DNA from 4 places in the Sphingomonas sp. GC_Shp_3 genome. Region 2 is predicted to be linked to each of the others. Evidence: riboswitches for the same ligand, from Rfam matches in the RefSeq annotation. Region 2 holds a riboswitch; each other region holds the start of a gene.

Region 1 (7,213 bases), 300 kb from region 2:
GACGCGGGCGATTTCCTCGCGGAGCGGCCGCGCGGTGGGGCGGGCGGGGTCGCGCGCGTCGAGGTGATACAGCGCCGCGCTGCCACCGGTGATCGCCTGCGCGGCGGCGAACCCGGCCTGATGCGCGGCGTAATCGACGGCGAGCAGCAGGTCGGTCTCGGGCAGGTCCTGGAGGTGGACGAAGGCGTCGGCGGCGGCGACGCGTGCGGCGATGCCGGCGGGATCGGCGCGACCCTCGCCACCGTCGAGCGCGTGGGCGGAAGCCGCCAGCCAGGCTTCGCCGGCGGCGAGGCGGGCAGCGTCGGTATAGGTCTCGCCCGCGTCGCCCATGCCGATGCCGTAGCCACCGGGGGCGGGGCCATAGACGCGCGCACCGGGGCTGGTGCCGACGAACGGGTTCCAGTCGGCGGCTTCGTCGCGGCGGGCGAGCGCGTCCACCGCCTGCCCAAACATCGCGCACAACGCCGGAAAGGCATCGCGGAACAGGCCGGACACGCGCAGCGTCACGTCGATACGCGGGCGGTCGAGCCGGGCAAGCGGCAGGATTTCCACGCCGGTGACACGGTCAGACGCCATGTCCCACACTGGCTCCGCGCCGAGCAGGTGGAGCGCCATTGCGAACTCCTCGCCGGCGGTACGCATCGTCGCCGACGCCCACAGATCGACGACGAGGCCGCGCGGATAATCGCCCTCGTCCTGCAAATGGCGGCGGATCAGTTCGTCCGCGAGCATCATGCCTTGCGCATGCGCGGACCGCGACGGCACCGCGCGCGGATCGGTGGTGTAGAGGTTGCGCCCGGTCGGCAGCACGTCGGTGCGACCACGGTAGGGCGAGCCGGACGGACCGGGGGCGACGCGCCGCCCGCCCACCGCCGCGAGCAGCCCGGCGCGTTCCGCCGCCCCGTGTGGCCCGCGCCCGAAGACGTGCAGGCCATCGCCGAACTGGCTGGCCTTCACGTCGCACACGAAGGTGTCGATCCGGGTGATCGCCGCCGCATCGTCGGGCGCGGTGGCGAGCGCGAGCGTGTCTTCGAGACCGGCGGCGCGCGCCTCGTCGCGGATGTCGGCCTGCAGGCGGGTGCGGCGCGCGGGGTCGAGCCCGTCGGCGTTGGAGAACTCGTCTAGCAGCGCTTCGAGACGGCCGAGGCCGGCGCCGGTGGTGGTGGTCGCCAGCGGCGGGGGTACGTGGCCGAGCGTGACCGCGCCTATGCGGCGCTTCGCCTGCGCCGCCTCGCCGGGATCATTGACGATGAACGGGTAGATCACCGGCAGCGCCCCGGTCAGCGCCTCCGGCCAGCAGGCGTCGGACAATGCGACCGATTTGCCCGGCAGCCATTCGAGCGTGCCGTGCGCGCCGATATGGATTAGCGCGTCCGCCTGCGTGCGGAGCCACAGGTAGAAGGCGACATAACCGTGGCGCGGGGTGCGCGACAGGTCGTGATATTGCGCGGTCCGGTCGGCGGGGTCGCCGCGCTCGGGCTGCAACGCGACGATCGCCGCGCCACGGCGGACGGCGGCGAAGTGGAACGCGTCGGCGTGTACGGCGGGATCGGCCTCCGGCTCGCCCCAGGTGGCGGTCAGATCGGCGCGCAGTGTTTCCGGCAGGGTCGCCAGCGCGGCGCGATAGGTCGACAGCGGCCACGCCATTTCGCGGGTGGTGAGGCCACCCGCGAGCGTGTCACCCGTTGTAACCGCATAGCCCGCGCCGGCGAGATCGGCGAGGATCGCTTCCGCCGAAGCGAGCGCATCGAGCCCGACCGCGTGCGCCATCTGATAGGCCTTGCCCGGGTATGTGGACAGCACCAGCGCGAGCCGCTGTGTCGCGCGCGGGCGGGTGGCGAGCGCGACCCACGCCGTCACCCGATCGACGATGGCGGCGATGCGGGCGGGATCGGCGCGATGCTCGCGGCGTGCGAACTGGAGATCGTCGTCGCGCGGGGCGGCCTCCTTGAAGCTGGCGACCCCAGCGAAAATGCGCCCGTCGACCTCCGGCAGCACGACATGCATGGCGAGATCGGCCGGGGACAGCCCGCGCGCCGCCGCTGCCCACGCGGCGCGATCCGAGGTAGCGAGCGCGAGCTGGAACACCGGCACGTCCGCCGCATCGAGCGGAGTGTCGTCGCCTTGCCCCCGCGCGGAAAAGGCGGTGGCGTTGAGGATCGCCACCGGCGCCAGTGCCGCCACCCAGCGCCGCAGCCAGCCGCCCGCGCCGGGTGCCTTCAGCGATGGCACGAACAGGGCGAGCACGTCGAACCCGCGCGCATCCAGCGCATCGTGCAGCGTTTCGATCGGGTGCAGATCGGCGGCGGTGAGGTAGGAGCGGTAGAAGACCACCAGCACCACCGGCCGCCGCGCGGTCAGCGCGAATGCGGCGGGGCAGGTGACGCCGGCTTGCCGCTGCCACCCGCCGACCTCGGCGATTGGCCCGGCCTCCGCCACCGGCGCGCTCTCGAACCCCGCAGCCATCGCGAGCAGCGCCAGTGCCGCCTGCGCCGCCACCGCGCCACCGGCATCGCACAGCTCGGCGAGCCGCCGCAGCACGTCGGTCGGCAGGGTGGAGGCGGCATCAAGCTGTGCGTCGATCCGCCCGTCCGCAGGCAGCACCGCCAGCGCGATGCCGCGCGTGCGCGCCAGCAGCGCAAGCTGTTGCAGGCCGTAGGGCCAGTAGGATTGCCCGCCGATCAGCCGGACGAGGATGCCGCGCGCGCCGCTCAGCGTCTGCGCGACGTAGGTATCCACCGACAGCGGGTGCGCGAGCGCGGCGAGATTGGCGAGGCGCAACCCCGGCAGCGGCGCGCCGGTCGCCCGAGCACGTCGCCACCCGCCCGCGAACGCGCCGAGATCGCTGTCGGAGAAGGACAGCATCACCAGATCGGCGGGGCTTTGCCCGAGATCCTGCGGCGATGCGGTCTCCTCCAGCCCGTGGCTCTCGCGGAAGACGACGTGCATCGTCGCTCAGCCCGCCAGCGCCGCCGTGATTGCCGGCGTGTCGATGTGGCCGCGCTCGGCGATCACCACCAGTTGCGTGGTGCGGCGCTCGTCGCCACGCCACGGCCGGTCGTATTGCGTGCGCACCCGCGCGCCGACCGCCTGCACCAGCAGCCGCATCGGCTTGCCCGCCACCGCCGCATAGCCCTTGACGCGCAGGATGGCGTGTTCGGTGGCGAGCCGCTCGATCCGCGCGGCGAGATCGGCGGGGGTCGAGACGTCACCCAGTTCGACGACGATGCTGTCGAAATCGTCATGCTCATGATCGTCTTCGCCATCGTGATGCGAGGGGCGGGCGGCGATATCGTCCTCCGCCGCCGCGCCAAGGCCGAGGATCACGCGCGGATCGACCACGCCGTCGATCAGCTCGACCACCGGCAGCGGGCGTACCGATTCGGCGGCGATCACTGCGCGCGCCGCCGCAACGCCTTCCGGCCCGGCGAGATCGACCTTGGTGAGCAGCACCATGTCGGCGCAGGCGAGCTGATCCTCGAACACTTCGGACAAAGGCGTCTCATGGTCGACGCTCGGATCGGCGGCGCGTTGCGCGTCGACGGCGGCGAGATCGGGCGCGAACCGCCCGGCGGCGACCGCCTCCGCATCCGCCAGCGCGATTACGCCGTCGACGGTGATGCGCGACCGGATCGCCGGCCAGTCGAACGCTTTGAGCAGAGGCTTGGGCAGCGCGAGGCCGGAGGTTTCGATGAGGATATGGTCGGGCCGGGGATCGAGCGCGAGCAGCGTCTCGACAGTGGGGATGAAGTCATCTGCGACGGTGCAGCAGATGCAGCCGTTGGCGAGTTCGATCACGTTCTCTGCCGGGCAATCCGGGATCGCGCAGCCTTTCAGGATATCGCCATCGACGCCGAGCGTACCGAATTCGTTGACGATCACCGCGAGGCGTTTGCCGCCTGCGTTGCGGATCAGGTGGCTGATGAGCGTCGTCTTGCCGGCGCCAAGGAAGCCGGTAACGATGGTGACGGGGATCTTCAAAAGATCGGTCATGGTATTCTCCGCACGCGCCTGAGCAGAGACGGACGGGGCGCCATGTGGCACGGCCAGGCAGCGGCAGGCGGGCGCGTCTCGGCGCCTGTCGCAACAGACCGATGCGACCCCAGCCGCACGGATTCGTCGCTCAGACGGAGAACCGTGCCGCGGCCATCCCCTGGACCAAGGCAAGAGCGACCAGACGCCGGCAGGTCTCCTGGCTCACGGGTCAAAGCTCGATTGCGCGCCTTCCCAGGCCGATCGGCCCAGTGGCTGCCCTGTGCGTGACGGGGCGTTGCGCATCTCGCTCACCGCTTACAGTTGCAGGGACAGCCGTGGCATTGGAGGCGAACCCCCGCACCACATTCCCATTCAAGCCCCTCGCGGGGCACCGACGCGATCAGTGAGGAGCGGTGAAACCGGCCCTCATCGCGCGGCTTAGACCGAAAAGCGGGTCATGCCAATTCGCTTCGTCTTGCCGCCTGCCAGCGGCGGTAGCCGATACCTGCCAGAATCGTCATCGCGAGGTACAGCCCGGCGGTCAGCCACAGCCCCTTGGCGACGAACATCGCGACGTAGAGCGTGTCGACCACGATCCACAGCAGCCAGTTGGCGGCGTGGCGGCGCGCCACCCAATATTGCGCGACGAGGCTGAAGCTGCTCAGCGTCGCATCCGCCCACGGCAGCGCGGCATTGGTATAGCGGCTGGTGAACCACCCGATCGCCACCGCGCCGACCGCGCCGGCGGCGAGCGCGGCGATGGCGTGGCGCGGGGCGAGCGGCGCCACCAGCACCGCGCCGCTATCATCGGTGCGGCGCGACCATGCCGACCAGCCGTAGACGATCGCGGCGCCGAACACCGCCTGCAACGCCATGTCGGCATAGAGCCGCACGTCTAGGAACAGCTTGAAATAGAGCGCGCAGGCCAGCAGGTTGACCGGCCAGCACAGCATCCGCCGCTTGGCGGTGAGCCACACGCCGAGGATACTGGCGATAACGGCGGCGATCTCCAGCGGCGACATCAGGATGCGCGCAGATTGTGGAGGAAGGCGCGCCCGGCCGGGCTGCCGAACCAGTCGGCATGGGCGATCAGATAGCCGTCCCACGCCAGCGCGGCATCGGCGGGCGCGGCGACGATGCCGGCGAAATAGTCGACTTCGGACAGCGCGAACTCGACGTGGACGAGCGGGAGCAGCGCGGCGATGGTCTCGCGGTCGTCGTTGCTCAACGGGCGGATCGTCGCATAGCCGGCGAGCAGGGCCTGCGCCGCGCCTGCATCCGCGAAGTCGGTCGCCTGCCAGTTCGGGTGCAGCCACTGGAAGGCGGTGCGCTCGATCGCGGTGGCGAGATCGTGCAGCGCGGAGGTGCGATCGGCGAGGCCGAAGTCGAACACGGTCGCGACCTTGCCGGTGTTGGTCCACAGCAGGTTGGAGGGGTGCCAGTCGTTATGCGTCCACAGTGGCGGCTGCGCGGCGAGGCGATCGGCCAGCCCGGTGCCGAAGGTGGCGAACAGCCGCGCCAGCTCTGCGCGCCATGGCCGGTCGGCGAGATAGGCGGCCAGCGCCGGTCGCGCGGCGACATACGTGTCGGCAGCGGCGAGCGGATCGGCTGCGGGGAGGATCGAGAGGCTCGCCACCAGCGGCTGCGCGCGGCGGGCAGGCGCGGGGTAGCCCTGCGCCGCATCGTGCAGCCGCGCCAGCGCAACGCCGGCGGCGTGGGCGTGGGTGTGCGACAGGAACGGCGTCCACGAATGACGATCCCGGTACAGGTCCGCGCCGGGGGACTGGCGGTGGAGTTCGTAGCTGCCGGCGTGGGTGGCGACCACGCTGGTGCGGTCTCCCGTGTGCATCACCTCGGGCACCGTTATGCCGGCAGTGCGGAGATGGGCGATGAACCCGTGTTCCTCCGCGAGTCCCTCGGCAGAGCGTACGCGGAGATCGTGCCGTTTGAGCAGGAAGGTGCCGCGCTGCGCCTCCACCAAAGTCGCGGCGGAGAATGGGCGCGGCGAGTGCCAGCGCAGAGCGTGCATCTCCCCGGCGTCGGGGAAGTGAGCGAGCACCGCCGCCGCCTCGTCCACCGTGATCGGTGCCCAGGTCGGCGCGACCGTCTGGGTGCCCATGCCGTGGACCTGATGGCTGGCGGTCGCCACGCCTTAGAACGCGCGCGACAGCGTTGCGCTTACCGCGCGCCCGCTGCCGATGTAATAAGCGGGGGCGGCGCCGGCGATGCCCGTGCCGCCACGCCCGACCGTATCATGCGCGTTGGGGGTGACCGCCTCCACGCCGGACAGGACGTGCGGGTCGGTGACGTTGATCGCGTTGAGGCGCAGGTCGGTGCGCTTGCCGTCGAGCAGGTCGGCGAGGTGCATGCCGATCGACAGGTCGAGCGTGGCATATTCCTTGATGCTCTCGTCGTTGACGAAGGTGGCATATTGGCGATCGACGTATTTCAGCGCGAAGCTGCCGAACAGCCGCCCGTCGTCATAGGTGCCGCCGAAGCCGATCTGGTAGGTCGGGCTGGAAACGGCATGCTTGCCCTTGGTCGGCAGCAGATCGTCGCCGATCGGGATATCGTCGTCGAGCCGGGCGTGGAGATACTCGCCCGACAAGTAGAAGCTCACGCCCCTGGCCGGGCGATAGTCGATCTCGGCATCCACGCCGTAGCTGGTCTGACTGCCGGCGTTGAGCGTCGAGTTGATCTGCGCGCCGCCGAGATCGACCACGGTGCCAAGCTGACGGTTGCGGAAATGGTAGTGGAAGCCCGTTACAGACCCGGACAGGCTCGGGCCGATGTAGCGGTAGCCGATTTCCTCCGACACCGAATATTCGTTCTTCAGCGCGGTGGTGCCTTTGCCCACGAGCTCACCGGAATCGTAGCTGTTGTAGAGCGTGTACTCGTCTGGCGCGCGGAAATTGGTGGTGATGTTGGCGAACAATTGCTGCCGGTCGTCGAGCTGGTAATGCACCGCCGCGCGGGGGAGGGCGGCGAAACTGTCGAACCGCACGCGGTCCTGCGGGCCGGGCAAATAGTTGCGGCCGTTGTGCAGTACGTCGACGCCCTTGAAGCCGATATCGACACGCAGGCGCGGAGTGAGCGCGATACTGTCCGCCACGAAGAAACTCTTTGTGACGGTGACGGTGCGTTCGTTCTCATAGGCGAGCAGGCGGCCATCGGCGGTGCGGATCGCTTTGTCCTGATAGCCCCACGGATCGACCGGGCGGCCATCGTCGCGGATCGC
Region 2 (7,213 bases):
TTGCCGCGAAACCCGAGATGACGCACGTCGTCATCACCGGCCGCAATGCTCCGGCCGGGTTGAACGAGGCGGCCGATCTGGTGACGGAGATGACGCTGGTGAAGCACCCGTTCCGTGAACAGGGCGTGAAGGCGCAGGCGGGGGTCGAATTTTGACCCACGGTGCGTTCGTGCCGGATTACGCCAAAGGATGCGCGATTCGGGTGCATCCCTCGACGTTGCCCGGCGCCAGCGGTGTTCTAGCGTGCTCGCGAAGCCGTGACTTGCCGCACCAGGCTCTGCGCCGCCCGCACGTAAGCGGGGCTGCCGCACACCGTCCACGCTTCGGGCAGGTGCAGGCGCGGAATACGGTCCAGCGCGGGATGGTGCAGCATTTCCGTGCCCTGATCGACGACATGGTCGCTCGCCGTCTCGACGATCAGGTAATCCGGCCGCGCGGCGATCATCTCCTCGAGCGAAACCTGCGACAGCACCGGCTTGCCGAGCTTGGCGGCGAGGTTGATCAGGCCGATGCGCGTCATCAGTTCGTCCACGAGCGTACCCGTACCGGTGAGGAAGCCACGGCGTTGGTAGTAGGCCGCGACCGGATGACCCGGCACGCGCGGCAAGGTCGCAAGCGCGCGGTCCATTCGGGCAATCAGCGCTTCGCCACGCGCCGGGTGACCGACAGCAGCGGCGACCTGGCGGATCTGCGCTACGATATCGCCGTAACTGTTGGCCCAACCGAGATCCACGGTGCGATAGTGATGCGGGGCGAGTGCCGCCAGCATCCCGCCGCTGCGGGGTGGTGTGCCGACGATCAGGTCGGGATCGATCGCGAGAATCTCCTCGGCGGACTGGCCGAGGATGTGCAGCCCGCCGATACGCCCCGCCACCGCCGACATCTCCACATCGGGGGCGTTGTGCGTCAGCCCCGCGATCTGCGACCGGTCGGCGAGATCGACGACAAGCTGGTCGGCGCAGAGGTTGAGCGAGACGATCCGACGCGGCGTTGGCACGTGCGGGGGCGCCGGCGCTGCAGCGCCGCAGACGAGCAACAGCAGCGGGATCAAGCGACGATGCGACATGGCGTGACCCATACGCGAGCGGTGCCGCGACACAAGCGCGCGGCGCTGGCATGACACTGCCACGCCCGGTACTGATCGGCGGCTTGATCGTGCTCATCATCCTGTCGGCGCTCGCCTCGCTGGCAATCGGGGCGGTGTCGTTGGCACCCGCCCGCGTCGTGGCCGCAATGGCCGGGCACGGCGATGCCGTCGCCTCCGCGATCGTCATAGAACTGCGGTTGCCACGCACCATCATCGGGCTCGCGGTCGGCGCGATGCTTGGACTCGCTGGCGCGGCGCTGCAGGGCTATCTCCGCAATCCGCTCGCGGAACCATCGGTGCTGGGTGCGTCCAACGCGGCAGCGCTGGGGGCGGTCGGCGCGATCTATTTCGGGTTGGCGGAACTGCACCCGGCGGTGCTGCCGGCGCTGGCGGTGCTCGGCGCGCTGGTGGCGTTGGCGTTGCTGTTCACGCTTGCCGGCCGATCCGAAAGCCCGCTCACCCTGATCCTCGCCGGTATCGCCGTGTCGACGCTCGGCGGTGCGGCGATCAGCCTCACGCTCAACCTGTCGCCCAACCCGTTCGCGGCGATGGAGATCATGACGTGGCTGCTCGGCTCGATCGAGAACCGGTCGTTCGCGCATGTCTGGATTGCGCTGCCATGCATCGCGGTCGGGGCGGCGTTGCTCGTGTTCGATGGCCGCGCGCTCGATGCGCTGACGCTGGGGGAGGACGGCGCGCGCGCGCTGGGCGTTGACCTGCGCGCGGTGCGGCTGCGCTTGCTGCTCGGCGTGGCGATCGGGGTGGGTGGCGCGGTGGCGGTGTCCGGCGCGATCGGCTTCGTCGGGCTGATCGTTCCGCATCTGGTGCGCCCGCTGACCGATCGCAGCCCGTCGGCGATCCTCGTGCCATCGGCGCTGGCCGGGGCGGTGCTGCTGACGCTGGCGGATATTGGCGTGCGGTTGATCCCGTCCACCAACGAACTGAAGCTGGGCGTGGTGACGGCGTTCCTTGGCGTGCCGCTGTTCCTGACCTATCTGCTTCGCGAGCGACGGATATGGTGACGATCACGCTTGAGAACGTGAGCGTCACGATGGGTCGGCGCGCGGTGTTGCGGGGCATCGGCACGGTACTGACGCCGGGGCGGCTGGTCGGCATTATCGGCCCGAACGGCGCGGGCAAATCCACCCTGCTGCGCGCGATGCTCGGGTTGCTGCCGTTCACTGGCACGATCCGCATCGACGGTGCGCCGCTCGGCGGCATGGCGCGTGGGGCGCTGGCGCGAAAACTCGCCTATCTGCCGCAGGGGCAGACCTTGCACTGGCCGCTGAGCGTCGAACGGCTCGTCGCGCTCGGCCGGTTGCCGCATCTCGCGCCGATGTCCGGGCTGTCGCCCCCCGACGCGGCAGCGATCGAGGCTGCGATGGCGCGGGCCGACGTGACCGGCTTGCGGCGCCGGATTGCAACCGAACTCTCCGGTGGCGAGCGTGCACGCGTGCTGCTCGCCCGCACGCTTGCGGTCGGGGCGCCGGCCCTCCTCGCGGACGAGCCGCTCGCCGCGCTCGATCCCGGCCATCAGCTCGACGTGATGGAGCTGCTCCGCGCCGAGGCGCGCGCCGGCGCGCTGGTGGTGACGGTGCTGCACGATTTGACGATGGCGGCGCGGTATTGCGACCGGCTGCTGCTGGTCGATGACGGCGCGCTCGTCGCCGACGATACGCCGCTTGCGGTGCTGACCCCGGAGCGGCTGCGCGAGGTGTACGGCATCACCGCCGCGATCGAACGGCACGGCGATATCCTGACCATCGTGCCGACCGCGCGCGCGGCGAATTGACGCGGCACCGCGCCAAAGCTAACGCTGCGGGTGCGAAAGGTTCCCCGGAGACGGGGATGAAAAGGGAACGGGGTTCGATGCCCCGGCTGCCCCTGCAACTGTAAGCGGCGAGCCATCGGGCCACACGCCATTGGGATTGCAAGATCCTGAGAAGGCGGTCCGAACCGGCGTTGACCCGTAAGCCAGGAGACCTGCCCGTCGCAGTCGTCCATCGCGCGGACAGGGTGTTCTGGGCGGGCGGGGTGTGAACCCGAGTGGCGACATGGTTGGACCGCGTGGACGCGGCGTGTCGCAAGACATGCCCGGTACGCGGCCCGTGTCGCAGGGTGCCCGTTCGATGTCACAGTTCTATTCTTCCTTCGTCCGTGCGGCGGCCGCGCCATGCTGACCCGTGTCGAGGACGGTCCGGCGGTGGTCGCCTGCAACACCTGCCGCCATTCGGCGGACGCGCGCGAACAGGATGGCGTGCGCGGCGGCGCGCTGCTGGTCGGGGCGCTGAACGCGGTGAAGGCGTCCGATCCCAAATACGCCGATGTCGCCGTGCAGGAGATGGCGTGCCTGTTCGCCTGCACCGAACATTGCACCGTGCATCTGCGCGCACCTGAGAAGGTCGGCTACGTGCTGGGCCGGTTCACGCCGGATGAGGCATCGGCACGCGCGATCCTCGATTATGCGGTGCATTACGCGGCAAGCGAACATGGACGCGTGCCGTTCGCGCAGTGGCCGCAGGGCGTGAAGGGACATTTCATCACGCGCACGCCGCCGCCGGGTTTCGTCGCGCAATGATGTTCCCGACGCCGGCGGCGTTCGCGGCGGCACTGGCCGATCCCATCGTTCCTGATGAAGCTGCGATCGCGCACGCGCGGGCACGGCAGGCGAGCCTGACCAAGCCGCCCGGCTCGCTTGGCCGGCTTGAGGATCTGGCGGTGTTTATCGCCGGCTGGCAGGCGCAAGCGCGACCGCAGATCCGGCGCGCGCGCGCGGTGGTGTTCGCCGGCAATCACGGCGTAACGGCGCATGGCGTCAGCGCATTCCCGGCGGCGGTCACCGCGCAGATGGTGGCCAATTTCGAGGCGGGCGGCGCGGCGATCAACGCGCTCGCCGGCGCGGCGGGGCTGGAGTTGAAGGTCGTAGCGCTCGATCTCGATCGCCCGACCGCAGACTTCACGCAAGCCCCGGCGATGACCGAAGCGGAGTGTCTGGCCGCGATGTCGGCCGGTGCGGACAGTGTGAGCAACGATCTCGATCTGCTCGTCGTCGGCGAAATGGGGATCGGCAATTCGACTGCGGCCGCCGCCATTGCCGCTCGCAGCATCGGTGGCAACGGCGCCGATTGGGTCGGGCCGGGCACGGGCGTTGACCGTTTCGGCATCGCGCGCAAGGTCGCGGTGATCGATCGCGCGCTGACCCGCCACGGCGATGCGCCTGCCACCCCGTTCGAGACGCTGCGAAGGTTGGGCGGGCGGGAGATCGCCGCGATCGCCGGCGCTGTGGTGCGGGCGCGGCAGTTGCGGGTGCCGGTGATGCTCGACGGGTTCATCACCTGTGCGGCGGTCGCTCCGCTGGCGGCGGTGCCGGGCGCAATCGGGCATTGCCTCGCCGGGCACTGTTCGGCGGAACCCGGTCATGCCCGGCTGCTTTCGGCGCTGAAGCTTGAGCCGTTGCTGCGGCTGGATATGCGGCTGGGCGAGGCGAGCGGCGCCGCCGTCGCGGTCAATATCGTACGCGCAGCGCTGGCCGCGCATGACGGCATGGCGACCTTCGCCGAAGCGGGCGTTTCGGCGGGCTGATGGCTGCGTTCGCGCTCCATCTGCTCCGCCATGGTGCGCCCGAAGGTACCGGCCGCTTGATCGGCCGCACCGATGCGTCGCCGACAACCGAGGGCATCGCCGCCTGCATGGCACAGGTCGAGAACCTTCGTGTCGAAGCGGTGATCTGTTCCGATCTCGCGCGGGCGCAACGTCCTGCCGAGACGATCGCGGCACGGCTCGCGCTGCCCGTCGCGGTCGATCGGCGCTGGAGTGAGCTCGATTTCGGCGCTTGGGAGGGGTTGTCGACCGACGTGATCGACCCGGCTGCCCTGGGTCGGTTCTGGGCCGATCCCGACGCCGCGCCGCCGCCGCAGGGTGAACGCTGGTCCGCGTTGGTGACGCGTGTCGCGGCGGCGATTGCGGCGTTGCCGGCGCGGGACACGCTGGTGGTCACGCATGGCGGCGCGATGCGTGCGGCGCTCGCGCATCTGTGCGGCTTTGCGCAACGGGAGCTGTGGGCGTTCGACCTGCCCTATGCCGCGCTGCTCAGCCTCCGCGTGTGGCCAGGCGCGTCGCCTTCGGCGCAGATCGCGGCGCTGTACCCGTGAAGAGCCTGCTGCTCGCCATCCAGTTCCTGACGCGACTGCCGCTACCAGCTTTCGTGGCGAGCGATGCCGAGTTCGCCGCGTCGATGCGCTGGTTCCCCTTGGTCGGACTGCTGATCGGCGCGCTGGTTGCGGGTGCGGCGGTGGCCGGCCGTGGGGACGCGTGGGTCGGAGCGCTTGCGGCGTTGGTGGTCTGGGTCGGCGTGAGCGGGGCGCTCCACCTCGACGGGCTGGCCGACCTTGCCGATGCGCGGGGCGCGGCGCACGGCGATCCGGCGCGTCTGCTCGCGGTCTTGGCCGATCCGCACGTCGGCAGTTTCGGCGTGGTCGCGATTGGCCTGCAGTTGATCGCCAAGCTGGTGCTGCTGCACGCGGCGATCGCGCAGGCGGCATGGTGGCCGCTGCTGCTGATCCCGTTTGCCGCGCGAATCGGGCCGCTGGTGTGGACGCGCTGGTTACCGCCGCTGCACGCCGGACTGGCCGCGCGGTTCCGCGACGCGGTGCGTCCCATCGATCTGGTGCTGTGGGCGCTCGCGTTGAGCGTCGCCGCGTTGCGATGGCCGATGGTCCTCATCACGCCGCTGCTGCTGGCAGGCTGGGGGCTGTACGTCCGCCGCGCGATCGGCGGGATTTCAGGTGATGGACATGGTGCGGGCATCGAGCTGGTCGAGACGCTGCTGCTCGCTGCGGTAGTGCTGTGAACGGCTGGACCCATCACGGCGGGCGCTTGAGCGAGGCGCGCGCGGCGTTCGGTGACGCGGCGGCGGCGTGGCTCGACCTGTCGACGGGGATCAACCCGCATTGCTGGCCGACGGAAACCGTCACGATCGACTGGCGCCGACTGCCGGACGAGCGCGCGCTGACCGCACTGGAGACCGTGGCCGCCGATTATTTCGGCGTCGATCGCGCGTATGTCGCGGCAGTGCCCGGTAGCGAAATCGGTCTGCGGATGCTCGGTACGCTGTTGCCAGGGCCGGCGCGGTTTGTCCCACCGACATATCGCACCCATGCGGAAATGTTCCCGACCAGCACGCGACTTGAGGTCGATGCGCTCGCGGGCGTGGCGGCGGGAACGGTCGTGGTCGCCAATCCAAACAACCCCGATGGACGCACCGTTGCCGCGCACGACCTGCTCGCGCTGCATGAACGACTGCGGAGCGGTAACGGCTGGCTGGTGGTGGACGAGGCGTTCGTCGATGCCGATCCGATCATCAGCGTCGGCGCACAGGTGCATGATGCCGCGCGTTTGATCGTGGTGCGATCGTTCGGCAAGTTCTTCGGTCTGGCTGGGGTGCGGCTCGGTTTCGTGATCGCGCCGCAGCCGATCGTCGCGCGGTTGCGATCGTTGCTGGGCGCGTGGCCGGTCTCCGCGCCGGCGATCGCGATCGGGACCGCTGCTTATGGCGATGCCGGCTGGATCGTGGCGATGCGCGCGCAACTCGTGGCGGAGGCAGCGGCACTCGATGCGGCGCTGATCGGGTGCGGGCTGATGCCAATAGGGAAATGCCCGCTGTTTCGGATGATCGCGGTCGGCGATGCCGCCGGCGTGTTCACACGTCTTGCCCACGCGGGCATCCTGACCCGTCCTTTCGACGACGATCCGCACCGTCTGCGCGTGGGCTTGCCAGCCGATGCGGCCGCACTGGCGCGCCTTGAACGCGCATTGACGCATGGCTGAGCCGGTTGCCCTGGTAGCGCTCGCGATCGAGGCGGCGTTCGGCTGGCCGGACGCGCTCTATCGCCGCGTCGGCCATCCGGTTGGTGCGTTCGCGCGGATCATCGCCTCCTGCGAGGCGCGGTGGAATGGATCGCACCACACGTTTGCAAGGCGACGTCTCGCCGGTGTCGGTTTGGTGGTAGGGCTAAGTTTAGTGGCGGGCGGCGGGGCGGCCGGGTCGACAGCCATCGTGTCGGCGGCGATGGGGCAGTGGGCCTGGCTCGGCTGCGCGCTACTGGCAGTTCCCGGCCTGGCGCAACG
Region 3 (7,213 bases), on a different contig from region 2:
TCCGCGATCCGCGTCAGTTCTGAAGTTGCGGGATCGAAGCGGTACACGCTGTGGTTATCGAGCTCCGGCTCGGCCAGCGCGCCCTGGCTAGGCATGACGATGCCGAAGATCGGATCGGTGAACCAGATCGATCCGTCGGGCGCCACCGTCACGTCATTGGGCGCGTTCAGACGCTTGCCCTCATAGTGTGTGATGACCGGTTCAGGAGTTCCCGTCAGGTCGGCGAACGAACGGCTGACACAGCGGCGACCATGTTCGCAATGCCAGACGGTGCCATCTTTCGCGACAGCGTTACCGTTCATGAACCAGGTCGCATCGATCGTGACCTCGACCCGGCCGTCGGCCTCATACCACGCGTTCAGCCGGCGATTGGGAACATCGGAGAAGAGCAGACGACCGTGCGACGCCTGCCATGCAGGTCCCTCGGCATGAATTGCCCCTTCGTGCAGCACGAGCAATGGCGCGTCCGGCGATAGCACTTCCGCAAGCTCAGGATCATCGATCTGGCAGCCTCTAAAGTGATCGGCATGCGTGATGGCGCCAGGACGCCGCAGCAGATGGCCGGGCAGAAGGTCAACGGAGCTCACAACGGCTCCTTGAAAGTGTTTTGCACGGCACAGTCGCGTGCAGCAGCGTGTGATGGCGTAGAGGCGGGAGCCTTGCTTCCCTTCGCGTAGATCGCCAGCGAGGCGAGTGACATGACCGTAAACACGATCATGAAGGCGGTCTGATCCATATGGGCATCCCCTGTTCGGGACTGACCCAGTGTCGGACCCAGAGGATGCTAACGCGCATCATTGATCTCGGAGCCGCAGGCGCAACGATACTCAGTAAAATGTAAATGGCTGCTGGCGCCACCTAGCATGCACCTGATGGGCCCCCGTCATTTGTCTCGGGCTTCAAAGCCTCCTCTGCCTCCCCTCCATGTCCTACCGTTTGCATCATAAGCAAAGAGTTTCGCCGCGTATCACGGCGGAGAGGACCCAGTTGCGGACATTCAACGTCCAAAACGCTGCCCCCGAAAGCAGACGCCCGTTCATGTCGCTTGAACGTCCGTTATCAGGCGTTCGAAAGTGACCGCGGAGTGGCTTAGGGTGGCGGAGAGCCGCCGGTCCGCTTTCGGGCAAGCTGAGGCTAGTAGTTGACCTAGCTGAGCGACGCCGGCAGCCTCAGAAAGAATGATTTCCCAAGAACGTCGGCGTTTCAGTGGCTAACATCACAAAGTCTTGGTAATCGAGAAGCGCGCTGATCGTGGTTCGAGCGGATGCACCTGGAAGCCGGTGATGCCTCCCGCCGGCTCGCCCGGTAGACGGCTCGTATAGAAGTAGTCGGCCGCTTCGTCATGGCTGTCGAAGAGATTGAAGACACCGACTCCAACCCGCCAGCCGCGAGGCAGAGTAAAGCCGATCTGAAGGTTCCACTCGCTATAGCCCTTGTCGGTCGGATACGCCTCGCCATCGGCGAGGTGGTGCGTACCGAGACGCCGCCACACCAGGCTCCCGGACCAGCCGCCGAGGTAATCCACCAGCACACCGGCCGAGTAGATGAAGTTCGGCGCATCGGCGATATAGCGGGCGTTGAGGCCGTAGGCCGCAAGATCGTCGGTGTGATACCTCGGTTTCGAGAAAGCGAGATCGGTGTTTAGCTCCAGCCAGCGGAATGGATGATACTGGCCCGACACCTCGATCCCTTGCCGCCGGGATGGCGCGCCCGCCTCGTCCTGCCCGCTGTCGGCATTGTAGGTCAGCTCCGACGTGAAATCCTGCTGGAACGCCGCAAGCTGGACCTGAAGGCGCGGCACGATGTTTGAGCGCACCCCAATTTCATAGCCAGAGGTTTGTGCGAGCAGCGGCGTCGCGCCGCCAGACAAGGGCACGCCGACCTCCGGCACCGTGCCGAACACTCCACGCACATCGTCCGAGTGGAAGCCACGCCCAGCACTGACATAGAACTCGGTTTTCGCCCAAGGACCCAGGATCAGGCTGCCCTTGGGCTGGAACAGCCATTGATGCCCGCGCCCGCGTGTGCCGGTGACTATGCTCCTGTCAGTCGCATGGTAGTATTCCTCGCGCACGCCCGCGACGGTGCGCAGCCAAGGCGTCCAGCGGACGGTTTCCTGAACATAGGGCGCGACGTCGAGCAAATGCGCCCGATCGGCGTTGCAATAGCCGTTCACCGCCGGATAGGTCAGCGTCGGTCCGTCCTCCCGCGCCAACTGGCATCCGGGCAGGATGGTGGTGCGCCCAACCGTATGCCGCCGATCGACGAACACTGTGTCGTAGCGCCCCTGGAAGCCCATAACGGTTTCGAACCCGACCCCGGCGAAGGTCGAGGTGATGGTATAAGCGAGCGCGCCGCCCGCCGTGGTGCGGTTCTCGTTCTGCTCCTCCTGATCGCCGTTGATCGGATCATCCAGATAGTGCGTAAAGTTGTTCCACAGCGTCATCGTGCTGTGGATGCCGTACAGGTTGACCGCCAGCGCGCCCGCGCCAATCGGTTTGTCGAGATGCGCGGACAGGCTGTAGCGGAGCGAGCGACTGGCATCGGTCGGATCAAGCGTGCCGAACCGATCGATCAGCCCCTGCTCAATCGCGCGCAGCGGCTGGTCAGTGATGAGCCGGCCCGCGCTTTGGTAAAACATCGCGGTCAGGCTCATTCCATCGATGGCGGTGCCCTGGCTGTAGCGCAGCAGCGCGTTGGCCTTGCGGAAGTTCTGCGTCGGCTGCCACGGCCCATCATAATGCGTCAGCTCGACGGCACCGAGCAGTCGGCGATCGTCGCCGAGATGATACGTGCCCCCGGTCACGAGTTGCTGATACCCGTCCGTGCCGACCGTCACCGTCGCCTGCGCCGGAGTCTCGTCGGCGATACGCGTCTGCGCGCTGGCCACCGCACCGAAGTCGCCGATCGCGGCGTAGTACGGGCCCTTGGTGTAATCGAGCCCGGCGACCGTCTGCGGGATGATGAAGTTTAGATCGGAATAGCCCTGGCCGTGGGTGTTGGTGGGCCGATTGACGGGCATGCCGTCAACGAAGCTGGCAAAGTCGGTGCCGTGATCGAGATTGTATCCCCGGATCAAATATTGCTGCGCCTTGCCCTCGCCCGAGTGGATCGTGACAACCAAACCTGGAATGCTCTCGAAGATCTGCGATGCCCGGTAAACGGGGCGAAGCTCGACTTCTTTGGCGGTGATCGTGCCCTGGCTGGCGGTGTTCGCCTTGCCAAGCAGATCGACGCGGGACGCCGTGACGACGATTTCGCTGTCGACTGGCGGGGATGAAGGGGCAGTCTCCGCCAAGGCTGGAGCGGCGGGCGTAACGGCAAGCAGGAACGCCATATGGCGTGTCCGGGGTGAGAAGCAGCTAATCATGAGTGTTCGTTTCGTCCGACGCCAAGCCAACGCTGACGGGGACCTGCCGCAGACGCGACCGTCCACGGACCCGGCGGACGCCAACGCCCGACCCGCGACACCGAACGGCCCCCGCCGTTCACGTCGCTCGACCGGACAGGTCCGTGCCACGGCCACCCCCTGGGCCAGAGCAAGAGCGACCAGACGCCGGCAGGTCTCCTGGCTCACGGGTCAATGCACGATGCACGGCCTTCCCAAACCTTTGCGCGTTGCCGCGCTCGGTCCAGTGGCTTGCCTCCGAACAGGAGGCCGTGTGCATCGCACTCACCGCTTACAGTTGCAGGGACAGCCTCGGCCTGGGGCGGCGAACCGCCCGCACCGCGTTCCCTTTTAAGCCCCTTTCGGGGCACCAGCGCGATCTAGCGGCCTTTCGACCGCTGTGCGCGTCATAGCTCCATTGCAGACCGTTACAACTCATATAAAGAAATCTTTATATGAGTTGCCGTGCTGGGATGCTGGGCGACAGGTATTTGCGCTGGTAGAGCGACCGCTTTCAGGGATGCGAATTGCACACATGAGTGTCCGGAAGTGGGCGTAAGGCACCCTGTCCTACAGCTTCCGGCCAGACCCAATCTCGGACATTCGCGCCCCTTTACCGCCCCCCAACTTCTGCCGTTTATTCATGTTGGTAGCGGAGGAGTGCTGAACCAATTTCAACTCGATGTCCGCCCCGTTTTTTCAATGGGGCGGTATTCTGAGAGTATCTTAAAGTTAGCTGGCCGGCGTCGAGCGGTGACCCGGTGGAAAGGCGAAACGGCGTGCGGCCAGCGCGATAAGGAAGGCGATCAGGGTCAGCGCGACGACAGCGGGGGGCAGCAGCGCGGTCCCTTCCGTCGTGAGGAGCACCCCGCCTAGCGCGCCCCCGACCGCAATCGCCAGGTTCCAAGCCGTGGTCACCATCGCCTGCGCCAGATCTACGCCGTCCCCTGCTGCGTCCGCCGACGCCGTCTGCATCATCGCCCCGGCACCACCGAAGCCAAGGCCCCAGACGATGGCTGCCGCATAGACGGCAAGGCCTTGGCCACCGGCAAACGTCAGAAGAAATGCAATGGCCGCAAACGATCCGATCGCGAGCAATACCAGCATGCGCAGCATCCGATCGACCAATCGCCCGACGATCCAGATGCCGACGAGCGAACTGATGCCGAACGCCAGCAGGACGAGATCGACACGCGCGGACGCAGCGGTCGCGAACGGCGCGATGTAGGTGTAGAGGATGTTGTGGCCCGTCATCCATGCAAGGATGACGAGCAGGATCGGTATGATACCCGGTGTCGCGACGACGTGGCGCAGAGAAGGACGATTGTCACCCCCCCGCCCGGGGGCATCGGGCACCTTAAAGATAATCCAGCCGATCAGCACGACACTCAGTGCCGAGAGGATCAGGAACGATCCGCGCCACCCAATTAAACCGCCTAGGAAGGTGCCTATGGGAACACCGAGTGAAAGCGCCAGCGGCACGCCGACCATGGCGAGGGCCATTGCCGGGCCGGTCTGATCGGCACGCACGATGCTGCGCGCGTAACCTGCAAGGATTCCCCACGCGAGACCCGCCGCGCATCCGGCGACGAACCGCGCGACCAGCACGACCGTGATCGATCCGGCCAATGCGGTCAGCGTGTTGCCCACGACGAAGCAGATGATGGTGGCGAGCAGGACAGGTCGTCTGCGAAGGCCTTGGGTCAGGCTCGTGAGCGGGATCGCTGCGAGCAAGGACCCAAGCGCATAGACGGCAACGAGTTGTCCCGCGATCGCCTCGGAGATTCGCAGGCCGGATGCGATCTGCTGAAGTAGGCCAGCGGGGAGCGTCTCGGTGACGATGCACAGGAAGCCACTGGCGGCGAGGCCGGCAAGGGCCCCGATCGGGAGTGCGGCGCGCGCCGCTGAGCCCGTTTGAACGCCGATTTTGTTGGAGGAGAACGGCATGAGTGTCCTTGTTTGTCGATGTAACGCCTGCCTCTGCACCGTCACGATCCTGAGGCATCGCTATTTGTGTTAACGCCCGCTATAGAAATACGACTCTCAGAGGCAAGAGATTTCTGTAATGGATGTTAATGTAAATAAGCGACAACGGGGGCGCCCCCGTGGTTTCGAGCTTGAGGCTGCGATCGAGGCCGGGCAGCATCTGTTTCATGAGCACGGCTACGAGAACGTCAGCGTGGCCGCGCTGACCGAGGCGATCGGGATTTCCCCGCCGAGCTTCTATGCAGCGTTCGGCAGCAAGGCCGCATTCTTTAAAGAGACCCTAAGGCTCTACTCGGCCACCGTGGTGCCGCTGGACCGCTTCCTGACGCCGGGTGCAGATCCGATGGCGGCGCTTGGCGACATGCTGCGAGCTGCGGCGCACGCTTATACCACTAGTCCGCATCGGCGTGGTTGCCTGATCCTTGAACACGCAAAAGCGGGCGCAACGGATTGGGGCATCGCAGCCAAACAAATTGCGGGAGAAAACCGAAGTAGGGTGGCGGAATTTCTGGACGATGCGGGAATCAAAGCTTCCGGACGTGTGGCAGATTATGTTGCTACGACGATGCTCGGCCTATCAGCGGCAGCGCGAGAGGGATGGGACGAGCCAAGACTGCTTGCCGTCGCCGACACGGCAGCCGAGGCTCTACTTTGTCGCTCAAACCTTGAGGACTGAACTGGTTTCTGCTGGTGCTGGCTTTTCCAACTGGGCACCTGTGACCCACTTGCGGTCATTCGCGGCCTCTTTCTTGCTCCCCAATTTCTGCCATCCATTCAGTATTGCAGTAGAGAAGGTGCTGTGCCTCAGCGCTGCAGGCTGCCCTCCCAGCCTTCAGAAAGGATGATGCGGTGGCAAAGCTTTTGCCGGCCCATTAACTGGCTGTGGGCTGCATAAGCTCTATCGTGATATGATCCGGGCCTGAAACGTAGGCCACCAACGTTCCCTTCCGTGGACCACCCGGGATCGGCAGCGGATTGCCTTTCGCCTTCCATCCTGCTGCCTCGACGCGGGCAATGGCGACGTGAATATCCCTTACGGTCAGAGCCAGGTGGGCCGCTCCGATCGATCCGGCGCCGCTGGGCACCGTCCCATTCTGGAGCCCGTTTGAATATTCCAACAGTTCGACCACATAGCCGTCTTGTGCCTTGACGATCGCCGTTTTCACCTTCGGATCATCGACACCTGTCACCTGTTGCAGGAAGTCGCCCCCCATCTCCGATTGCCGCTCAAGTGTGAAACCGAGCGCTCCCGTCCAGAACCGAACGGCTTCGTCCAAAGACGACACAGCGAAGCCTGTGTGGTCCACGGCGATTACGTTTGCGGTGTCCGACATGACTGCCCTTTCACTGGTATGCCGGCCGTGCTTACCACGCGAGCGTTCACCATCGTAAACCGCTATTCAAAAACTCTTCCCCGGAAACACTTTCCCAATATGAGCTGGTGGACACGGAGAAACGGAAAGGCTTCGAGCTCGTAAAACAGCGGGTTGCAGGATGCGAAAGACCTTGGGAGCAGACGAGCTTGGTCATTCAGCGATCAAGCGACCAGCGGCCGCGGAGACCCAGAACCAGTCGTTCGCGACGTATCTATCTCACCCCCAACTACAGCCAACTGTTCATGTTGATTTAGCGTCCAAACTTAGCTTGGAGGGCAAGTCGGTGCGATATGAGTTGTTTTGGACTACAAATGGGGACGCCATGGGAGGCGTCAGTCTGCAATTCAATTTGATGAGAGGCCGAGTAGACGTCGATACTCTGCCTCGGCGAATCCGTAGGTGTCGCCAGCGAGCCGCAGCAGCCGCTCCCGGTCACGCACGATCACGCGCCCACGCACGGATC
Region 4 (7,213 bases), 310 kb from region 2:
CCCATCATGCGTAGCGCGGTGAAGATGCCCGCCCGTGTCGGATTGAGGCCGACGTTCTCGACCACTATGTCTGATCCCGGCACGATCGTCGCCGCGACGACGAGGAACGCGGCGGACGACGGATCACCCGGTACGACGATCCGTTGTGGGCGCAGCTCGGCCTCACCCGTGATCGCGATGATCTTGCCCGCGGCATCGTCCTCCACGGTTACGGTAGCGCCGAACCCGCGCAGCATCCGCTCGCTGTGATCGCGGGTCGCGATCGGCTCGATCACGCGCGTGATCCCGGGCGTGTTGAGGCCGGCGAGCAGCACGGCCGACTTCACCTGTGCCGACGCGACCGGCAACGTATAGTCGATCGGCACCGCCGGATTAATGCCGCGCAGGATCAACGGCAGGCGACCGCCGGGATATGCGGTAAACTCGGCACCCATCCGCGACAGCGGCTCGATCACCCGGCCCATCGGTCGTTTGGTGAGCGAGGCGTCGCCGGTGAACGCGGCGGTAATGGCATGGCTTGCGACCAGCCCCATCAGCAGCCGGGTCGAGGTGCCGGAATTGCCCATCTCCAGCGCGCCCTGCGGCTGGAGCAGCCCGCCCACGCCGACGCCGTTAATGCGCCAGATGCCGTCCGCGCCACGTTCTATCTGCGCGCCCATCGCACGCAGCGCGGCGGCGGTGGCGAGCACGTCCTCCCCCTCCAGCAGCCCTTCAACGCGGCTCTCGCCGACCGCCAGCGCAGAGAACATCAGCGCGCGGTGGCTGATCGACTTGTCGCCGGGTACGGCAACGTGGCCGGTCAGTGGGCCGGAGGCGAAGATCTCACGCGGCGAGGGAGTAGGGTGGGGCATGTGTTTCCGAGTATCTGCGGGTCCGGGCTTTTGACAGCGCCCTTGCGCTATGGCAAGGCGCGCGCCACTTTGACGACGACAACCCTCAGGGTATTATCAGATTGAAAGGTCCACTCGGCACATGATTAAGCCGGAATGGGGCACGAAGCGCTCGTGCCCGAAATGCGCAACGCGTTTCTATGATCTCGGCAAGGACGATCCCGTCACCTGCATCGAATGCGGGTCGACCTGGCAGCCTGAGCCCATCCTCAAATCGAAGCAGCCGCTGCCGTTCGACGCGCCGAAGCCCGACGCGAAGAAGGACGAGGATCTGAGCGGTGACGACGAGACGTTGGACATCGGCGAGGACGAGGAGCCGTCGCCCGATGACGAGGTCGATCTCGGCGGCGACGACGATCTCGGGGTCGAGGCACCGACCGAAGACGAAGAGCATTGATCTGAAAAAATGCTGGCAAGCGGCGATTTCGCCGCTTGCCAAGCCAGCGACGCCCGGCTAGGGCGTCGCCTCCCAAGGCCGGAAGGCCTAGACGAATGGGGCCGTAGCTCAGCTGGGAGAGCGTTCGCATGGCATGCGAAAGGTCAGGGGTTCGATCCCCCTCGGCTCCACCATTCCTCCACCGCGGTCGCAAGGTTTTCGCCCGCCGCACGCGACATAAACCGCTATCTCAAAAGCCCGATGGCGCTGTGCCCAATCAAAGGCGCGGCGGTAGTTGGCTGATCAATCGCGTCCTTATGGCGGTATTTGCCTTTCCCTGAAATGCCGTCGCTTGCGTTCGCCGCTTTGCAGACGATGCTTCCCCTCGCTTGCGTCACTCTGCGGCGGACCTTGCCGTGTCTCCCGCATCCGGCTACGCGGTTGGCGAGCCTGGCGGGTCAATCCGCCGGTCTCATGATCGCGCTGGTGCCTGTAACGGGCTTAAAACGGGAACGCGGTGAGGGAGGTCTGCTCCCGAAGCCGAGGCTGTCCCTGCAACTGTAAGCGGCGAGTGTGATGCACTTCGTCCCCTCCAATGCCGGATGGGGCAGCCACTGGGCCTAACACGATATCGTGCAGGCGCCTGGGAAGGCCGTGAAGCATGCGACGACCCGTGAGCCAGGAGACCTGCCAGCGTCCGGTCGCTCTCGCCCTGGTCCAGGGGATGGCCGTGGCACGGACCTGTCCGTTCGAGCGACGTCACCAGCGGCGGGGGCCGCATCGGTGTCGTGGGTCCGGCGCAGGGCGTCCGGCGGGTCCGCTGCGTCGACCGTCGTTGACGGTAGGCCCCCGCCCGACGTTGCTCGGCGCCCGGGGGATATGGTCGATGCGGCCAATCGATACGACACCTTACCGTCACCGGATCGGCGGCGTTTACGCGTTCCTGATCGCGGCCAACGTCGCGGCGTGGCTATGGGCGTTCGCGCTGTTCCATGCGCAACCGCTGATGCTGGGTACTGCACTGCTGGCGTGGGGGCTTGGGCTGCGCCATGCGGTCGATGCCGACCACATCGCCGCGATCGACAACGTCACGCGCAAGCTGATGCAGGACGGAAAGCGGCCCGCTACCGTTGGTTTCTGGTTCGCCATTGGCCACAGTACGATCATCCTGCTGGCATCCGTCGGCATCGCCTTCACCGCCTCCGCTCTCGCGCGGTTCGAGGCGCTGAAAGCGACCGGCGGCGTGGTGGCAACGATCGTGTCCGCCGGGTTCCTGTTCACGATCGCGGCGATGAACCTCGTCATCCTGCGGGCGGTCTGGCGCACGTTCCAGCATGTCCGCGCAGGCGGCATCTATGTCGACGAGGATCTCGACATCCTGCTCGGCGGGCGCGGGTTGCTCGCGCGGTTGTTCCGGCCGTTGTTCCGGCTCGTCTCGACAAGCTGGCACATGGCGCCGCTCGGATTCCTGTTCGGGCTCGGCTTCGACACCGCGACCGAGGTGGCGATCCTCGGCCTGTCGGCGGCGCAGGCGAGCCATGCATTCGCGATCGGGCCGGTGCTGGTGCTGCCGGTGCTGTTCGCAGCCGGGATGGCGCTGGTCGACACCACCGACGGCATCCTCATGCTCGGCGCATACGAATGGGCGTTCGTGAAGCCGATTCGAAAACTCTACTACAACATTACCATCACGGCGGTTTCCGCGCTGGTCGCGATCGTGATCGGGGGCATCGAAACGCTGTCGCTGCTGGGCGACAAGCTGGGCCTGCATGGCGGCATCTGGTCGGCGGCGGCCGATCTCGGTGCGCGGTTCAACCTGCTCGGCTTCGGCATTATCGGTCTGTTCCTGCTGTGCTGGGCGGCGAGCTGGGCGATTTTCCGCTGGCAGCGCTTCGACGAGATCGAGGTGCGGCAGGGGGTGTGATCGCGCATTCCCGTCAGCGCTCGATCACGCGGTCCGCGATCGGCTCGCGCGCCTGCCAGCCGCGTCGCTCGAGTTCGGGGACCGTCGCGGGTTCTGCCGGGTAGCCGATGCAGAGCAGGCCGATCAGCGTCCAGTCCCCCGGCACGTCCAGCATCGCCGTGACGACGGCCGGGTCAAGGATCGACACCCAGCCGAGGCCGATGCCGCGTGCGGCTGCGGCGAGCCACATCGTGTGTATCGCCATCACGGTCGAATAGCGCAGCGCCTCGGGCATGGTAGCGATGCCGAGGCGTTGTCCTGCACTGGGCGCTTCGTCCGAGAACACTGCCATGATCTCGGGCGCTTCCCGGAGGCCGTGCAGCTTCAGCCTGCGATACCGTTGCCGGATATCCTCGTCCGCCAGCGAAGCCGCCGCAGCCGCGCTACAGGTGTCGACGTGGCCCGCCAAGGCTTCCCGCAGATCGGGCGAGCGGACGCGCACGAAGCGCCAGGGCTGGGCATTTCCGACCGATGGCGCGAGCGCGGCGCTGTGCAGGAGGTGCTGCATGTCCGCTTCTGCGACCGGCTCGGCTCGGAAATGGCGCACGTCGCGGCGCCATTGCAGTACATCGGTCAGGCCTGTCTCGAACCGACGAGGTGCCTCGTTCTGCACGAGGCTCCGGCGCAGCAGATAGATGTCCATGATCCAGCCATGTTCGCGCCGCAGTGCCGCGCGCCGCAGCACAATCTCCTGACCGACCGCGCGCAAAGGGCCGGCGATGAGCGTCTGTTGCGCCATGCCGAGATAAGCGCCCCACCAGATCTCAATGCCCTCGGTATCCAGCGTCTCGAACGCGCCGCCGCCGTCGAGCATCACGGCAAGCGTGTCGACGCCCGCCGGCCAGCCGCCGTCGCGCAGCCGCCGTCCGGTCGTAATGAGGACCGGCGCGGCAAGGTCGTTGAGCGGGATGGCGTGCGCGGCGGTCAGCGCCTGGAGCGCGGTGATACCCGGCACGACGCGCACCCGCATGTCCATACCGCCCGCCCGCAGTCGTTCGGCGATGCGCAGCGTGCTGTCGTACAGCGAGGGGTCACCCCACACCAGCAACGCCAGCTTGCCGCCATCCGGCAGGTGCGTGCTGATCTGGGTTCGCCACGCGGCCGCGATGCCGTCATGCCATGCATCAACCGCGGCGTGGTAGGGCGCCGCATCGTCTCGTTCGGGCAGATCGAACGCGACGACACGCGTCGGACCGGTGAGCACCGCCGCGCAGATTGCCCGCCGCAGCGCCATCAGATCCGAGGCGCGCTCGCCCTTGCGCGGCAACAGGATGAGGTCGGCCGCGTTCATCGCCGTGCGCGCCGCGTCCGTCAGCTGTGCGGGGTCGCCGGTGCCGATGCCGATCAGGTGGAGATCGATGACGATGTCCGCGCCCCGAAGTTCGCCGTTGCCGCTCAACGTTGCTGCGCGATCATGTGGAAGAACGTGCCGGTGATGGCGCCCCGATACGACCCGCTCTCCGTCACCTCGGTTCCCTCCGCGTCGACGACGCTGGCGAGTTCCGCATCGGGCTGTTCGGCTATGGTCGAATAATGAAACTCATGACCGGTCAGGATCGCGCCGGTGGGGAGCGCACCGAGCGGCGCGTTCAGGGTGGCCCGTCGGTAGCCGAGGTGCATCCTGCGCTGCGCGAAGCTCGTGACCAGGCCGAGCAGACCCGTCATGCGATGCCGCACGCCATCCGCGTCGACCAGTCCTTCGCCGAGCACCATGTACCCGCCGCACTCGCCATGAACAGGCCGTGTGAGGGCATGGTCGTGCAGGCCGGCGTGGAAGTTCCGCGCCGCAGCCAGCCTGCCCGCGTGAAGTTCCGGATAGCCGCCGGGCAGCCAGACCAGATCGGCATGTGCGGCCGGCCGTTCGTCGGCAAGCGGCGAGAACGGCAGGATCTCTGCCCCGACACGTCTCCACTCATCGAGCATATGGGGATAGGTGAAGGAGAAGGCCGCGTCCTGCGCCAGCGCAATCCGCTGCGCGGGCGGTGTCCCCGTCGTGGCGGCGGCAGCAAGACTGTTGCCGGCGGCAGCGACCGCCCGAAGCGCCGCGATGTCGATATGCGCGCGCACGAACGCCGAATAGCCTTCGATCCGCTCATCCAGATCGGCATGTTCCGCCGCCTGCACTAGCCCCAGATGCCGCTCCGGCAGCTTGAGGTCGCCCCGACGCGGCAATGCGCCAAACACCCGGATACCCGCCGCCGCCATGCCGTTGCGCGCGAGCCGTTCGTGGCGCGGACTTGCGACACGGTTCAGGATAACGCCGGCCACATCGATGCTCTGATCGAAGCGCGCAAAGCCGAGCGCGGTTGCCGCCGCCGACTGCGCCTGGCCGGACACGTCGATCACCAGCACGACCGGCCAGCCCATGTGTCTGGCGAGGTCCGCGCTCGCGCCGTTGCCCGTTGCGCCGGCGCGCGCCACACCGTCGAACAGCCCCATCGACCCTTCCGCCAGTACCAGTTCCGCGTCGCGCGCATGGGCGGCGATCCCGTCGAGCATGGCGGCTGGCATCGCCCAACTGTCGAGGTTGAACGATGCACGACCGCTGGCGGCGCGGTGAAAGGCGGGGTCGATGTAATCGGGGCCGCTCTTGAAGGGCTGGACTACCACGCCATCATTGCGGAGCGCGCGCAGCAGACCGAGCATCACCGTCGTCTTGCCGGTGCCCGATGCCGGTGCGGCGATCAGCAGCCCCGGCGTCATGCCACGCCCCCGGCAAAGCGGGAGTCCGCACTCTGCGGGCGGAAGCGACGGTCGTAGCCTTCGGCATACAGGCTGCTTTCGACGAACCCGGTGTCGTCGAGCACCTTTCCCACGAAGATCAGCGCCGTACGCTCCGGTTTGCCTGCAACCGCCTGCGATAGGGTGGCGAGTGTCGCGCGGATGATCTGTTGATCGGGCCAGCTTGCCCGCCACACGACCGCGACGGGGCAATGTCCGCCATATACGGGCGTGAGTTCGGCAACGACATGGGGCAGATTGTGGATCGACAGATGGATGGCCAGCGTTGCCCCCGACCGGGCGAACGTGGCCAGCGTCTCGGACGGCGGCATCGCGCTCGCCCGGCCGGGCGTCCGGGTCAGCACCACCGACTGCGCCACGCCGGGCAGCGTCAGTTCGACCTCCAGCACGGCGGCCGCGGCGGCGAAGGCGGGTACGCCCGGCGTGATCGTGAAGGGAATATCCATCGCACGCAGCCGACGAAGCTGTTCGCCCATCGCGGACCAGATCGACATATCGCCCGAGTGCAGCCGTGCGATGTCATGGCCGCAATCGTGCGCGGCGCGAACTTCCGTCATAATTTCATCGAGGGTCAGCGGCGCGGTGTTGACGATATGTGCGCCCGGCGGACAGTAGTCGAGAAGCGCCTCCGGCACCAGGGAACCCGCATACAGGCATACCGCCGAACCGGCGATGCGATCACGGCCGCGCAGCGTCAGCAGGTCGGGCGCGCCGGGGCCGGCGCCGATGAAGTGGACGGTCATTGGTCAAATCCTTGCGCGATGGCACAGCTCGCCATGCGGTCTGGGGAGATATGGCGGCTGGCGAGCAGACGTGCCCCCGGACCGGCAGCGGCGAGCGCGGCGGCTTCGGCGACGCTGCCGGTGCCCCGGTAGCGCAGGCTTGCCGATGCGCGGGTTAGTGTCGGCACAGCCGTCAGCGCGCCGGCAGCGACCGAAATGACAGGCAGGCCGAGCGCGTCGCCCAGACGTTCGACAAGCATGATCTTGTCGGTGGGTGCTGCGAGTGCGGTTACGCGGGGATGACCCGTTTGCGCGATGTCCAGTGCCGCATGCAACGCGCCGAGATCGGCGGTCGCGCGGAAGCCGAAGCCGGCGACGATCATGCCGTTACCGTCCATTGCACGACCGGGTAGCTCGCCCGCCAGCCACGCCGTGAACCGAGCGCGGCGGCTTCGGACAGTTCGATCCGCAGCAGGCTACCGCCCCGCTGCGCATGCCAACGCGACAGCAAAGCCTCCGA

What was found. A riboswitch is a leader RNA that binds a small molecule or an ion and turns the genes downstream of it on or off. The one in region 2 is predicted to bind cobalamin.
Region 1: another riboswitch for cobalamin. It lies ahead of cobW (cobalamin biosynthesis protein CobW); the one in region 2 lies ahead of OXR00_RS01845 (DUF1636 domain-containing protein).
Region 3: another riboswitch for cobalamin. It lies ahead of OXR00_RS19105 (TonB-dependent receptor); the one in region 2 lies ahead of OXR00_RS01845 (DUF1636 domain-containing protein).
Region 4: another riboswitch for cobalamin. It lies ahead of OXR00_RS00355 (HoxN/HupN/NixA family nickel/cobalt transporter); the one in region 2 lies ahead of OXR00_RS01845 (DUF1636 domain-containing protein).

Annotation. Positions count from the first base shown of each region.
Region 1 covers NZ_JALNUT010000001.1:79,240-86,452, forward strand. The annotation lists gene cobN (cobaltochelatase subunit CobN) at 1-2,949, opposite strand, end outside; gene cobW (cobalamin biosynthesis protein CobW) at 2,956-3,993, opposite strand; cobalamin riboswitch at 4,165-4,386, opposite strand; gene pnuC (nicotinamide riboside transporter PnuC) at 4,431-4,997, opposite strand; gene OXR00_RS00430 (aminoglycoside phosphotransferase family protein) at 4,997-6,094, opposite strand; gene OXR00_RS00435 (TonB-dependent receptor) at 6,128-7,213, opposite strand, start outside.
Region 2 covers NZ_JALNUT010000001.1:377,406-384,618, forward strand. The annotation lists gene cobO (cob(I)yrinic acid a,c-diamide adenosyltransferase) at 1-155, shown strand, start outside; gene OXR00_RS01830 (ABC transporter substrate-binding protein) at 239-1,066, opposite strand; gene OXR00_RS01835 (iron ABC transporter permease) at 1,117-2,109, shown strand; gene OXR00_RS01840 (ABC transporter ATP-binding protein) at 2,103-2,879, shown strand; cobalamin riboswitch at 2,900-3,093, shown strand; gene OXR00_RS01845 (DUF1636 domain-containing protein) at 3,261-3,665, shown strand; gene cobT (nicotinate-nucleotide--dimethylbenzimidazole phosphoribosyltransferase) at 3,662-4,669, shown strand; gene OXR00_RS01855 (histidine phosphatase family protein) at 4,669-5,238, shown strand; gene OXR00_RS01860 (adenosylcobinamide-GDP ribazoletransferase) at 5,235-5,936, shown strand; gene OXR00_RS01865 (aminotransferase class I/II-fold pyridoxal phosphate-dependent enzyme) at 5,963-6,913, shown strand; gene cbiB (adenosylcobinamide-phosphate synthase CbiB) at 6,906-7,213, shown strand, end outside.
Region 3 covers NZ_JALNUT010000018.1:7,836-15,048, reverse strand. The annotation lists gene OXR00_RS19115 (SMP-30/gluconolactonase/LRE family protein) at 1-587, opposite strand, end outside; gene OXR00_RS19110 (hypothetical protein) at 584-736, opposite strand; gene OXR00_RS19105 (TonB-dependent receptor) at 1,217-3,337, opposite strand; cobalamin riboswitch at 3,541-3,778, opposite strand; gene OXR00_RS19100 (MFS transporter) at 4,121-5,335, opposite strand; gene OXR00_RS19095 (TetR/AcrR family transcriptional regulator) at 5,454-6,050, shown strand; gene OXR00_RS19090 (VOC family protein) at 6,247-6,708, opposite strand; gene OXR00_RS19085 (Crp/Fnr family transcriptional regulator) at 7,095-7,213, opposite strand, start outside.
Region 4 covers NZ_JALNUT010000001.1:66,727-73,939, forward strand. The annotation lists gene aroA (3-phosphoshikimate 1-carboxyvinyltransferase) at 1-851, opposite strand, end outside; gene OXR00_RS00345 (TIGR02300 family protein) at 973-1,287, shown strand; tRNA gene OXR00_RS00350 (tRNA-Ala) at 1,385-1,460, shown strand; cobalamin riboswitch at 1,734-1,976, shown strand; gene OXR00_RS00355 (HoxN/HupN/NixA family nickel/cobalt transporter) at 2,153-3,190, shown strand; gene bluB (5,6-dimethylbenzimidazole synthase) at 3,204-3,806, opposite strand; partial or broken gene cobF (precorrin-6A synthase (deacetylating)) at 3,846-4,595, opposite strand; gene OXR00_RS00370 (cobyrinate a,c-diamide synthase) at 4,625-5,932, opposite strand; gene cobM (precorrin-4 C(11)-methyltransferase) at 5,929-6,714, opposite strand; gene OXR00_RS00380 (cobalamin biosynthesis protein) at 6,711-7,076, opposite strand; gene cbiE (precorrin-6y C5,15-methyltransferase (decarboxylating) subunit CbiE) at 7,073-7,213, opposite strand, start outside.